DNA from 3 places in the Streptomyces shinuiensis genome. Region 2 is predicted to be linked to each of the others. Evidence: riboswitches for the same ligand, from Rfam matches in the RefSeq annotation. Region 2 holds a riboswitch; each other region holds the start of a gene.
What was found. A riboswitch is a leader RNA that binds a small molecule or an ion and turns the genes downstream of it on or off. The one in region 2 is predicted to bind cobalamin.
Positions count from the first base shown of each region.

Region 1 (3,262 bases), 3.5 Mb from region 2:
TCCCCGGGCGCCAGCAGGGCGGTGGTGCCGAAGAGGGAGGCGAAGACTCCGCCGCGGTCGATGTCGCCGACCACCACGACCGGAAGCCGGGCGGCACGCGCCAGGCCCATGTTGACGATGTCGGTGCGCCGCAGGTTGATCTCGGCCGGGCTGCCGGCGCCCTCGCAGATCACCGCGTCGTGGGTGCGGCGCAGTTCGGCCAGGCAGCCGGTGACCGTCTCCAGCAGTTCCTCACGCCGCCCCGCGCGCCGCGTCCCGCCGGACGACGGCGGCAGTCCGGGATCGCCGAAGTAACCGCGCGCGCTCATCTCGCCCACCGGCCTTCCCAGCAGCACCACCTGACTGGAGCGGTCGCCGCCAGGTTTGAGCAGCACGGGGTTCATCAGCGCGCTCGGCTCCACACCGGCCGCGGCGGCCTGCATGGCCTGGGCGCGGCCGATCTCGGCGCCCTCGCGCGTCACGAAGGAGTTCAGGGACATGTTCTGCGCCTTGAACGGCGCCACCTTCACGCCCCTGCGGGCCAGCCAGCGGCAGACGCCCGCCGTGACCACGCTCTTGCCCGCGTCGGAGGTCGTTCCCGCGATCAGCAGTCCGCCGCCCGTCACAGCGCTCCCCTTTGCGCGCGCCGTACGGCGCGGGTCTCCCGCAGCGCCCCGGCGGCGCCGCACACCGCCAGCGCCAGCGCGCACACCCGGCGTGAGAGCCGCACCGCGCGCTCGATGTCCTCCACCAGCACCGGGCGGCCGCCGGTGCCCAGGACCGGCCGGTGCTCGACGCGCCCGCCGTACGACAGCGTCCCGCCCAGCCGTACGCCCAGCGCACCCGCGAACGCCGCCTCGACCACACCGGCGTTGGGGCTGGGGTGGCGGCGCGCGTCCGCGCGCCAGGTGCGCAGCGCGCCGCGCGGATCGGGTCCGGCCAGCGCGGCCAGCAGCGCGGTCAGCCGGGCGCCGGGCCACCCCGCCGCGTCGTCCAGCCGCGCCGAGGCCCAGCCGAAGCGCAGATGACGCGGCGAGCGGTGGCCGACCATCGCGTCCAGGGTGTTGACGGCGCGGAAGCCCACCAGCCCCGGCACACCGGCGGCCGCGCCCCACACCAGCGCGCCCACCACGGCGTCGGAGGTGTTCTCGGCGACGGACTCCACCACGGCCCGGGCGATGCCGTCGGCGTCCAGCGCCTGCGGGTCGCGTCCGCACAGGTGCGGCAGCCGGGCGCGGGCCGCCTCCAGGTCGCCCGCCTCCAGCGCGGCGGCGATCGCGCGGGCCTCGCGCGCCAGCGTCGTGCCGCCGACCACCGCCCAGACGGCGGCGGCCGTGACGGCGGTACGGGCGGCGGGGGAGCGGCGCACGGCACGGTCCAGCGCCGCGGCGGCGGCCGTGGCGCCGCCCGCGCACACGGCGGTGTACAGCGCGCCCGCGCCGCGGTGGTCGCGCCACAGCAGGCGCTCGGCGGCCGCGGCCGCGCGCCCGAAGGCGGCGACGGGGTGCGCGCGGCGCGGATCGCCGGCGATCAGGTCGAGCAGATGTCCCAGGGCCGCCCCGCACGCGTAGCCCGCGGCCGGGAGGCCGGGGGCCGGGGGGAGGTCGGTGTCTGCTGGAGCGATGGCCGGGCGGAGGGCGTGATCGGCACGCATCGCGTCAGCCGGCCGTCACACCTCGTGCGGAACCGGTGGCACAGCGGGGTGGAGGTGGTGCGGCGGGCAGGATGCCGGGCATGGCGGTATGTCCTCACTCAGGGTCCTCGCCCTGGCTCGACGTGACCGGCGGTGAGAGTCTCCTGGCTCCCGGATCGGCGCTTCCCCCGGCCTTCCAGCCCGGTGTGCGGGCCGTGGCGCTGGGTGGGGGAGCGCTCCCCGGTGACAGTGGCGGGACCGCGCCGGATTCGCACCGGCTTCCTCTCCTGCCGCCGTTTGGCAACGGGAAGTCCACCACGGCCGGGAAGGCGCGTCAACTCACCCGTGACCTGCGGCGGCGCACTGTGCGGAAGCGCACACGGCGCACGCCGGGGCACGCCGGGGCATGCCGGGGCGCTCGCGCCCCGGGCAGGCCGGGAACGCGGGGAGGACGCCTGAGGGCGGGGCAGGTCCGGGGAGGCCGGGAGAACGCGCAGGCGCCCGGCGGTGTCCGCCGGGCGCCCGTGGAGGTGTACCCGCGCCCGAGAGGCCGTGCGGGCCTGAGCGGGCCCGCTCAGGCCGCGATGATGTAGATGCCGTACGCCACGGCGGCCGCGCACAGGGCGTAGCTGGCGTAGGCGCCGACGCGGGCCAGGGCGGAGGAGCCGCCCCGCGCCTTGTCGTTGGTGCCCAGGCCGACGATGCCGAGGGTGAACAGGCCCACCAGGCCGACCGTCATCACGAGACTGACGCCGAAGACCTGGCCGAGGGCCGCCCAGTCGATGTCCATGGTGCTTCTTCCTCTTCGCGGGGCTCGGGCTCAGGGAGCGGAGACGGTGGTCTTCGCCGGGGTGTCGGAGGCCTTCCCGGCCTCCTCCATGGCGGCGGTGGGCGGTGGGGAGACGGCCTGCACCGCGTCCGTGACCACGCCCGCGTCCTCCGTCTCGGCCGGCTCGACGTCGTTGACGTTGGTGTGGTCGACCGGCTCCCGGCGGGAGGCGAACCAGATGGCGGCGATGGCGGCGACGGAGGCGATCGCGACCACGGTGACGCCCCAGTCGCCCTGGATGGCCAGCAGCGCGGAGCCCGCGGCGATCAGACCGGCGGCCGGGAGGGTCAGGCCCCAGGCGGCGATCATGCGACCGGCGGTGCTCCAGCGGACCACACCGCCCTTGCGGCCCAGGCCGCAGCCCATGATCGAGCCGGAGCAGACCTGCGTGGTGGAGAGCGCGAAGCCCAGGTGGGAGGAGGCCAGGATGGTGACGGCCGAGCTGGTCTGGGCGGCGAAGCCCTGCGCCGGGCGGATGTCGGTCAGGCCCTTGCCCATGGTGCGGATGATCCGCCAGCCGCCCAGGTAGGTGCCGAGCGCGATGGCGATGCCGGCCGAGGCGATGACCCACAGCGGCGGGTCGGCGTCGGCGCCGAGCACGCCGCCGGAGATCAGCGCGAGGGTGATGACACCCATGGTCTTCTGCGCGTCGTTGGTGCCGTGGGCCAGGGAGACCAGGCCGGCCGAGGCGATCTGCCCGGCGCGGTATCCCTTGGCGACCTGCCCCTCCTCGGTGTTGCGGCTGATCCGGTAGGTCAGCCTGGTCGCGAGCATGGCCGCGATGCCGGCGACCAGGGGGGCGACGAGGGCCGGGATCAGCA
Region 1 is NZ_JBIHML010000001.1:4,769,218-4,772,479, forward strand. Features, by position in the region: gene ACGRHY_RS21505 (cobyric acid synthase) at 1-605, opposite strand, end outside; gene ACGRHY_RS21510 (cobalamin biosynthesis protein) at 602-1,633, opposite strand; cobalamin riboswitch at 1,771-1,896, opposite strand; gene ACGRHY_RS21515 (hypothetical protein) at 2,187-2,402, opposite strand; gene ACGRHY_RS21520 (inorganic phosphate transporter) at 2,433-3,262, opposite strand, start outside.
Region 1: another riboswitch for cobalamin. It lies ahead of ACGRHY_RS21510 (cobalamin biosynthesis protein); the one in region 2 lies ahead of ACGRHY_RS05490 (energy-coupling factor ABC transporter permease).

Region 2 (3,262 bases):
ACGGGACTCAGGCCCCCCGGGCCCCGGAGTCCCCGGCGGTCCCCGCGGCGTTCCCGGCTTCCTCCGGCCGCGCCGCGGCCCGCCGCTCGCCCTGGCGGCGCCCGCGGCGCAGGCCGAAGTAGTAGGCGAGGACGCCCGCGCCCAGCGCGGCCTGCAGGGCGAACAGCGCCGACTCGACCTCACCGGACGGCGGCTCGTACAGCGGGGAGAACCACGGCTCGTAGTCCGGCTCGATCTCGGTGATCGTCGTCTCCGCCTCGCCGTCGGCACCGGCGAACGGCTCCTCCTTGTGGTCGCCGAGGCCGAGTGCCGGGGGCAGGACCGCGAGCGCGGCCACGGCGAGCAGCAGCAGGGCGTTGATCCTCGTGTTCCTCCTCATCACGCCACCGCCCCGCTGCCGGCTGCCTTCTCCGCCCCGGACCGCCTGCCGGACACCAGCACTCCCAGCCGGGTCAGCTCGCCCCGGCTGGACTGCACCAGCAGCCGCATCACGAACACCGTCAGGAGCCCCTCGCTCACCGCGAGGGGGATCTGGGTGAGGGCGAAGATGGAGCCGAACTTGCCGAGCGCGCCCCAGAATCCGCTGCCCGGGTCGGGGAACGCCAGCGCAAGCTGCGCGCTGGTGACGCAGTAGGTGGACAGGTCGGCGGCGAAGGCGCCGAGGAAGACGGCCGCCATCAGTGGCGCGCCGTACCGCCGCAGCAGCCGGTAGAGGGCGTATCCGGTCCAGGGGCCGACGATCGCCATCGAGAAGGCGTTGGCGCCCAGCGTGGTCAGACCGCCGTGCGCGAGCAGCAGTGCCTGGAAGAGGAGTGTGATGGTGCCCAGCACCGCCATCATCGGCGGCCGGAACAGGATGGCGCCCAGCCCCGTGCCGGTGGGGTGCGAGCAACTCCCCGTCACCGAGGGAAGCTTCAGAGCCGACAGGACGAACGTGAAGGCCCCGGAGGCACCCAGGAGCAGAGTGCTCTCGGGATGCTCCCTGACCTCACGGGTGAGACAGCGGACTCCGTGGAAGATGAAAGGTGCGGACGCGACGCTCCAGGCGACCGCGTGCGCGGGGGGCAGGAAGCCCTCGGCTATGTGCATGACCGGACAGACCCTCTCCAGCACCTCGTGGATGGTTGACGCGCCTTGGCCGGTCTCCTGGCTGACGGGTACCACCGCCCGGGCTCCGCCTTCCCGGGTCCCGAAGGACCCAGTGGCCGCCCGCGAGGGCTGGAGCCGGACTTCCCGATCACAGTGGCGAGGGCCGCACCGGTATCGCACCGGATTTCCCGTTCACCAAGGCGTGGCGACAGTAGTGCGCGTGCGGAAGCGTTGGCAAGCAGGCCTTTTCCGCGTACGGGCCCCCTCGCCGCGTGCGGCCGGCCGGTGGTGGGCCGTTACACCGGGCGTTCTCGGAGCGGGAATCCGGGCTGAGGAGTCCGGCCGCCCCGCCGGCTGTGACGCGATCGACACGGCGTCCCGCCGGCGCGGGACGCCGACGGGGGAGGCATCCGCCGCGTCGCCGGGGTTTTCCGTCGGGCTGCTGTCGGTGATGCTCCTGACCGTCGGCGTCGCCGGCCTGCTCGGCGCCGTACTGGCCGGCCGCGCGGCCGACGCGCTGGGCCCGCGGCGCAGTCTCCGCCTGGTCGTCGGCGGACACCGCCGCGCCGGCGCTGGCCGCGGCCCTGGGGTTCGGTGGCGTCGGCGACCCGGTCGCGCCGGGCGCGGTCATCGCCTTCCGGGCGGTGTTCGCGTGGGGTCCGAGCCCGCCGGTCCAGAGGAGCGTCATGGGCGCGGCGGGCCCCGTGCGGCGATGACCGCCCTCGCCCTGAACATCTGCGCCCTCTACCTCGGCACCGGGGTGGCGGGCGCTCTCGGCGGCGGCGTCACCGGCGTCACCGGCGTTGCGGGCGTCGCGGGCGCCGGCCGGGTGCCGGTGGCGGCCGCCGCACTGATGACCCCGTCGTTCCTCCTCGCCCCGCGCGCGGTGCCCGGGACGCGGACCGGGGACAGGGGCCGACCCCGGCACGCCGACGCCCGAGGTTCCGGTCGGGGCGGGTTCCCGCCCCGACCCTGGCCCCGGCCTCAGCCGGTGGTGGCGGGGCCGAACCACCTGGACAGGTGGTCGAGCAGCCCGGACTGCTCCTCGCCCACCCACGCCACGTGGCCGTCCGGTCGCAGCAGCACCGCGGGTACGTCCAGACCCCCGCCGATATCCCCGCCGATGTCGGTGACATGGTCGACGCGGTCCGCCCAGCCCGACACCGACAGCCGGCCGGTCCCGTCCAGCAGCAGCCCGCGTCCGCCGTGCATCAGCTCGTACAGGCGGCGGCCCCGCCCCAGCTTCACGTCCGGCAGCCGCCGGCCGAGCAGTTCGTGGCCCCCGCCGAAGTCGTAGCGGACCGAGATCGCGGTGATCTTCTCGGTCAGATGCCGGTTGACCTCCTCGAAGTCCATCAGCTCCGACACCAGCCGGCGCACCGACCGCGGGCCGGGCTCGGTGGACATCAGAGCCATCTGCGCGCGGGTGTTGTCCAGTACGCCGGCGGCCACCGGGTGCCGCTCGGTGTGGTAGCTGTCCAGCAGTCCCTCGGGCGCCCGGCCGGCGACCTCGGCGGCCAGTTTCCAGCCGAGGTTGAAGGCGTCCTGGATGCCGAGGTTGAGGCCCTGCCCGCCGACCGGCGGGTGGATGTGGGCGGCGTCGCCGGCCAGCAGCACCCGGCCGGCCCGGTAGCGCTCGGCCTGCCGGGTGGCGTCGCCGAAACGGGAGAGCCAGCGCGGCGAGTGCACACCGAAGTCGGTGCCGGCGACCGCCCGCAGCTGCCTCCTGACCTCCTCCAGGGTCGGCGGGACGGTGCGGTCCTCGGCCAGTCCCCCGGCCGGCACGACGACCCGGTAGACGCCCTCCTCGACGGGCCCGACGCCGAACCGCAGCTGGGTCCCGCGCACGTCGGCCACCACGGACGCGATCACCGCCGGGTCCTCGGTCGCCTCCATCTCGCCCAGCAGCGTCTCGACCCCGGCGGGCTCGCCGGGGAAGCCGACGCCGAGCAGCCTGCGCACCGTACTGCGGCCGCCGTCGCAGCCGACGGCGTACCGCGAGCGCAGCCGCGTACCGTCCGCCAGCTCGACGGTCACCCCGTCCTCGTCCTGTTCCAGACCGGTCACCTCGCAGCCGCGCCGGATCTCGGCGCCCAGCTCGGCGGCGCGCTCTGCCAGCAGGCGGTCGGTGACCGGCTGCGGGATGCCCAGGACGTAAGGGTGCGCGGTGTCC
Region 2 is NZ_JBIHML010000001.1:1,239,784-1,243,045, reverse strand. Features, by position in the region: gene cbiQ (cobalt ECF transporter T component CbiQ) at 1-2, opposite strand, end outside; gene ACGRHY_RS05495 (energy-coupling factor ABC transporter substrate-binding protein) at 8-379, opposite strand; gene ACGRHY_RS05490 (energy-coupling factor ABC transporter permease) at 379-1,089, opposite strand; cobalamin riboswitch at 1,120-1,304, opposite strand; gene rox (rifampin monooxygenase) at 2,074-3,262, opposite strand, start outside.

Region 3 (3,262 bases), 660 kb from region 2:
GGAACTGGTCGTCGAGGGCCGACTGGAGCGCATCCAGGGCAAGGGCACCTTCGTGGCCAAGCCCAAGGTCGCCCAGGCGCTCCAACTCACCTCCTACACCGAGGACATGCGCGCCCAGGGCCTGGAGCCCGCCTCCCAGTTGCTGGACATCGGCTACGTCACCGCCGACGACCGGCTCGCCGGGCTGCTGGACATCCCCTCCGGGGGCCGCGTCCTGCGCATCGAGCGGCTGCGGCTGGCCAGCGGTGAACCGATGGCCATCGAGACCACACACCTGTCGCAGAAGCGCTTCCCGGCCCTGCGCCGCAGTCTGGTGAAGTACTCCTCCCTCTACACGGCCCTGGCCGAGGTGTACGACGTCCACCTCGCCGAGGCGGAGGAGACCATCGAGACTTCCCTGGCCACCCCGCGCGAGGCGGGCCTGCTGGGCACGGACGTCGGCCTGCCGATGCTGATGCTCTCCCGGCACTCGCGCGACACCGAGGGCGAGCCGGTGGAGTGGGTGCGCTCGGTCTACCGCGGCGACCGCTACAAGTTCGTCGCCCGCCTCCAGCGCCCCGGCCGGGGGCGGTGACCGGGGCGGACCGCACGCCGCGGCCACGGTGATCCGGAGGGACGGAGCCGCGGCCACGCCCGTACCACCGAAGAGCCCCGGCCCCCTCCCGCTCGTCACGCCGGCGCGTGTGGCGATCGGCGTCTGCCTGCTCGCGCCCTTCGTCGCGGTGCTGTGGGTCGGTTCGTACACCAGGACCGAGCCGGCCCTCGCCGGAATCCCCTTCCTCTACTGGTACCAGATGCTCTGGGCGCCTCTCCCCGCCGCGCTGATGACCGTCGCGTACGCACTGGTGCGGCGCGGGAGGGCTGCACCGACTCGCCGCCCCGCGTCCGCGCCCCGTGCCCCACCGGCGGAAAGCCGTTGCGCCACAGCGGCCGGGACACCGCATGATGACCGCCATGGACATCACCATCAGGGCCGCGCGCCCGCACGAGTTCGAGGCGGCCGGGGAGCTGACGGCCGGGGCGTACCTCCGGGACGGACTGCTGGACTTCGGTGCCCAGGACCCGTACCTCGCCGTGCTGCGCGACGCCCGGCACCGGGCCGGGCACGCCGAACTGCTGGTGGCCGCGGGCCCCGTGGGCGGCGGGGCCGAGGAGGTTCTGGGCACCGTCACCTTCGCGGCGCACGGCGGCGAGTACGCGCAGATCGCGCGCCCCGGCGAGGGGGAGTTCCGGGTGCTGGCGGTACGCCCCGGCGCGCGCGGCCGGGGCGTGGGCGAGACCCTGGTGCGCGAGTGCGTGGACCGGGCCCGCGCACTGGACCTGGAGCGGCTGGTGCTCTCCAGTCATCCCCTGATGCACACCGCCCACCGCCTCTACAGGCGGCTGGGGTTCGTCCGCACCCCCGACCGCGACTGGTACCCCACCGAGGGCCTCTCCCTGCTGACTTTCGCCCTGGCCCTGAGGTGAGCACAGGGCGCCGGGCCGTGGTGCGGCACTCCACCCAAGAAGCCTTCCAACACAACATCTAGGGGTACTTGGCCGGGGCGGCACTAGATGTATGCTCATCTCGCTGTCGCCGCAGGGGAATCCGGTGTGAGTCCGGAGCTGTCCCGCAACGGTGTGCGGCGGGCTGCCCCCGTGTCGTTCGCACGGTCCGGGCCGTCCGCCGCGAGTCCGAGGACCTGCCGACGGTGTTCAGTCACACGTCCGGGTCCCGTGGGTTGGGCCGGCGGACGCGATCGGTGCGCCCTCTTCCGGCCGGGTGTGCCCGTACGCGCCTGCTCTCCTCCCCCGGGACCGTCGGCCCACGAGGGAGAGCACCGAGTGACCATCTCATCAGCGGAGCCCGCCACGGCCTCCGCACCGGCCCGTGCACCGGAGGACGACCGCCCGGGCGCGGCGCTGCTGCGCACCCTGGCCGGGCTCACCGCAGATCTGCCCGCCACCGACCCCGGGCGGGTCGCCGCCGCCGCGCTGCGCGGACGCCACCCCGGCGCGGACGAGGCCCGGTTGCGCTCCCTGGCCACCGAGGCCGCGGCCGGCCTCATCGCCGAGGAGCCCGAGTACTCGCGGCTCGCGGCGCGGCTGCTCGCTCCGGCGATCCGCCGGGAGGCGGCCGGCCAGGGCGCGGTGTCCTTCTCGGCGTCGGTGGCGGTCGGCCACCGGCAGGGGCTGATCGCCGACCGCACGGCCGGCTTCGTCGCCGAGCACGCCGGACGCCTCGACACACTGGCCGAGGACGCCCTCGAAGACGGCGCCGACGACCGTTTCGGCTACTTCGGACTGCGCACGGTCCACTCCCGCTATCTGCTGCGCCACCCGGTGACCCGCGCCGTGATCGAGACCCCGCAGTACTTCCTGCTGCGGGTGGCCTGCGGGCTGACCGCCGACTCCTCCGAGCGGGCGCTGGAGGAGGTGACCGAGCTGTACCGGCTCACCAGCACGCTGTCCTACCTCCCCTCCTCCCCCACCCTGTTCAACTCCGGCACCCGGCACCCCCAGATGTCGTCCTGCTACCTGCTGGACTCCCCCCGGGACGAGCTGGACTCGCTCTACGAGCGCTACCAACAGGTCGCGCGCCTGTCCAAGCACGCCGGCGGTATCGGGCTTTCCTTCTCGCGGATCCGCTCGCGTGGTTCGCTGATCCGCGGCACCAACGGCCACTCCGGGGGCATCGTGCCGTTCCTCAAGACCCTGGACGCCTCGGTCGCGGCCGTCAACCAGGGCGGCCGGCGCAAGGGCGCGGCCTGCGTCTACCTGGAGACCTGGCACGCCGACGTCGAGGAGTTCCTCGAACTGCGCGACAACACCGGCGAGGACGCCCGCCGCACCCACAACCTCAACATCGCCCACTGGATCCCCGACGAGTTCATGCGCCGGGTCGAGGCGGACGCCGACTGGTCGCTGTTCTCCCCCTCCGACGTCCCCGAACTGGTGGACCTGTGGGGCGAGGAGTTCGACGCCGCCTACCACCGGGCGGAGGCGGCCGGGCTGGCGGTGCGGACGGTTGCGGCGCGCACCCTCTACGCCCGGATGATGCGCACCCTCGCCCAGACCGGCAACGGCTGGATGACGTTCAAGGACGCCGCCAACCGCACGGCCAACCAGACCGCCGGGCCGGGCAGCGTCGTCCACTCCTCCAACCTCTGCACCGAGATCCTGGAGGTCACCGACGACGGCGAGACGGCCGTGTGCAACCTGGGCTCGGTCAACCTCGCCGCCCATCTGCGCGACCCCGCCGACGGGGACCCGCGCCCCGGCG
Region 3 is NZ_JBIHML010000001.1:1,900,188-1,903,449, forward strand. Features, by position in the region: gene ACGRHY_RS08290 (GntR family transcriptional regulator) at 1-574, shown strand, start outside; partial or broken gene ACGRHY_RS08295 (DUF3311 domain-containing protein) at 684-845, shown strand; gene ACGRHY_RS08300 (GNAT family N-acetyltransferase) at 955-1,467, shown strand; cobalamin riboswitch at 1,524-1,704, shown strand; gene ACGRHY_RS08305 (ribonucleoside-diphosphate reductase subunit alpha) at 1,825-3,262, shown strand, end outside.
Region 3: another riboswitch for cobalamin. It lies ahead of ACGRHY_RS08305 (ribonucleoside-diphosphate reductase subunit alpha); the one in region 2 lies ahead of ACGRHY_RS05490 (energy-coupling factor ABC transporter permease).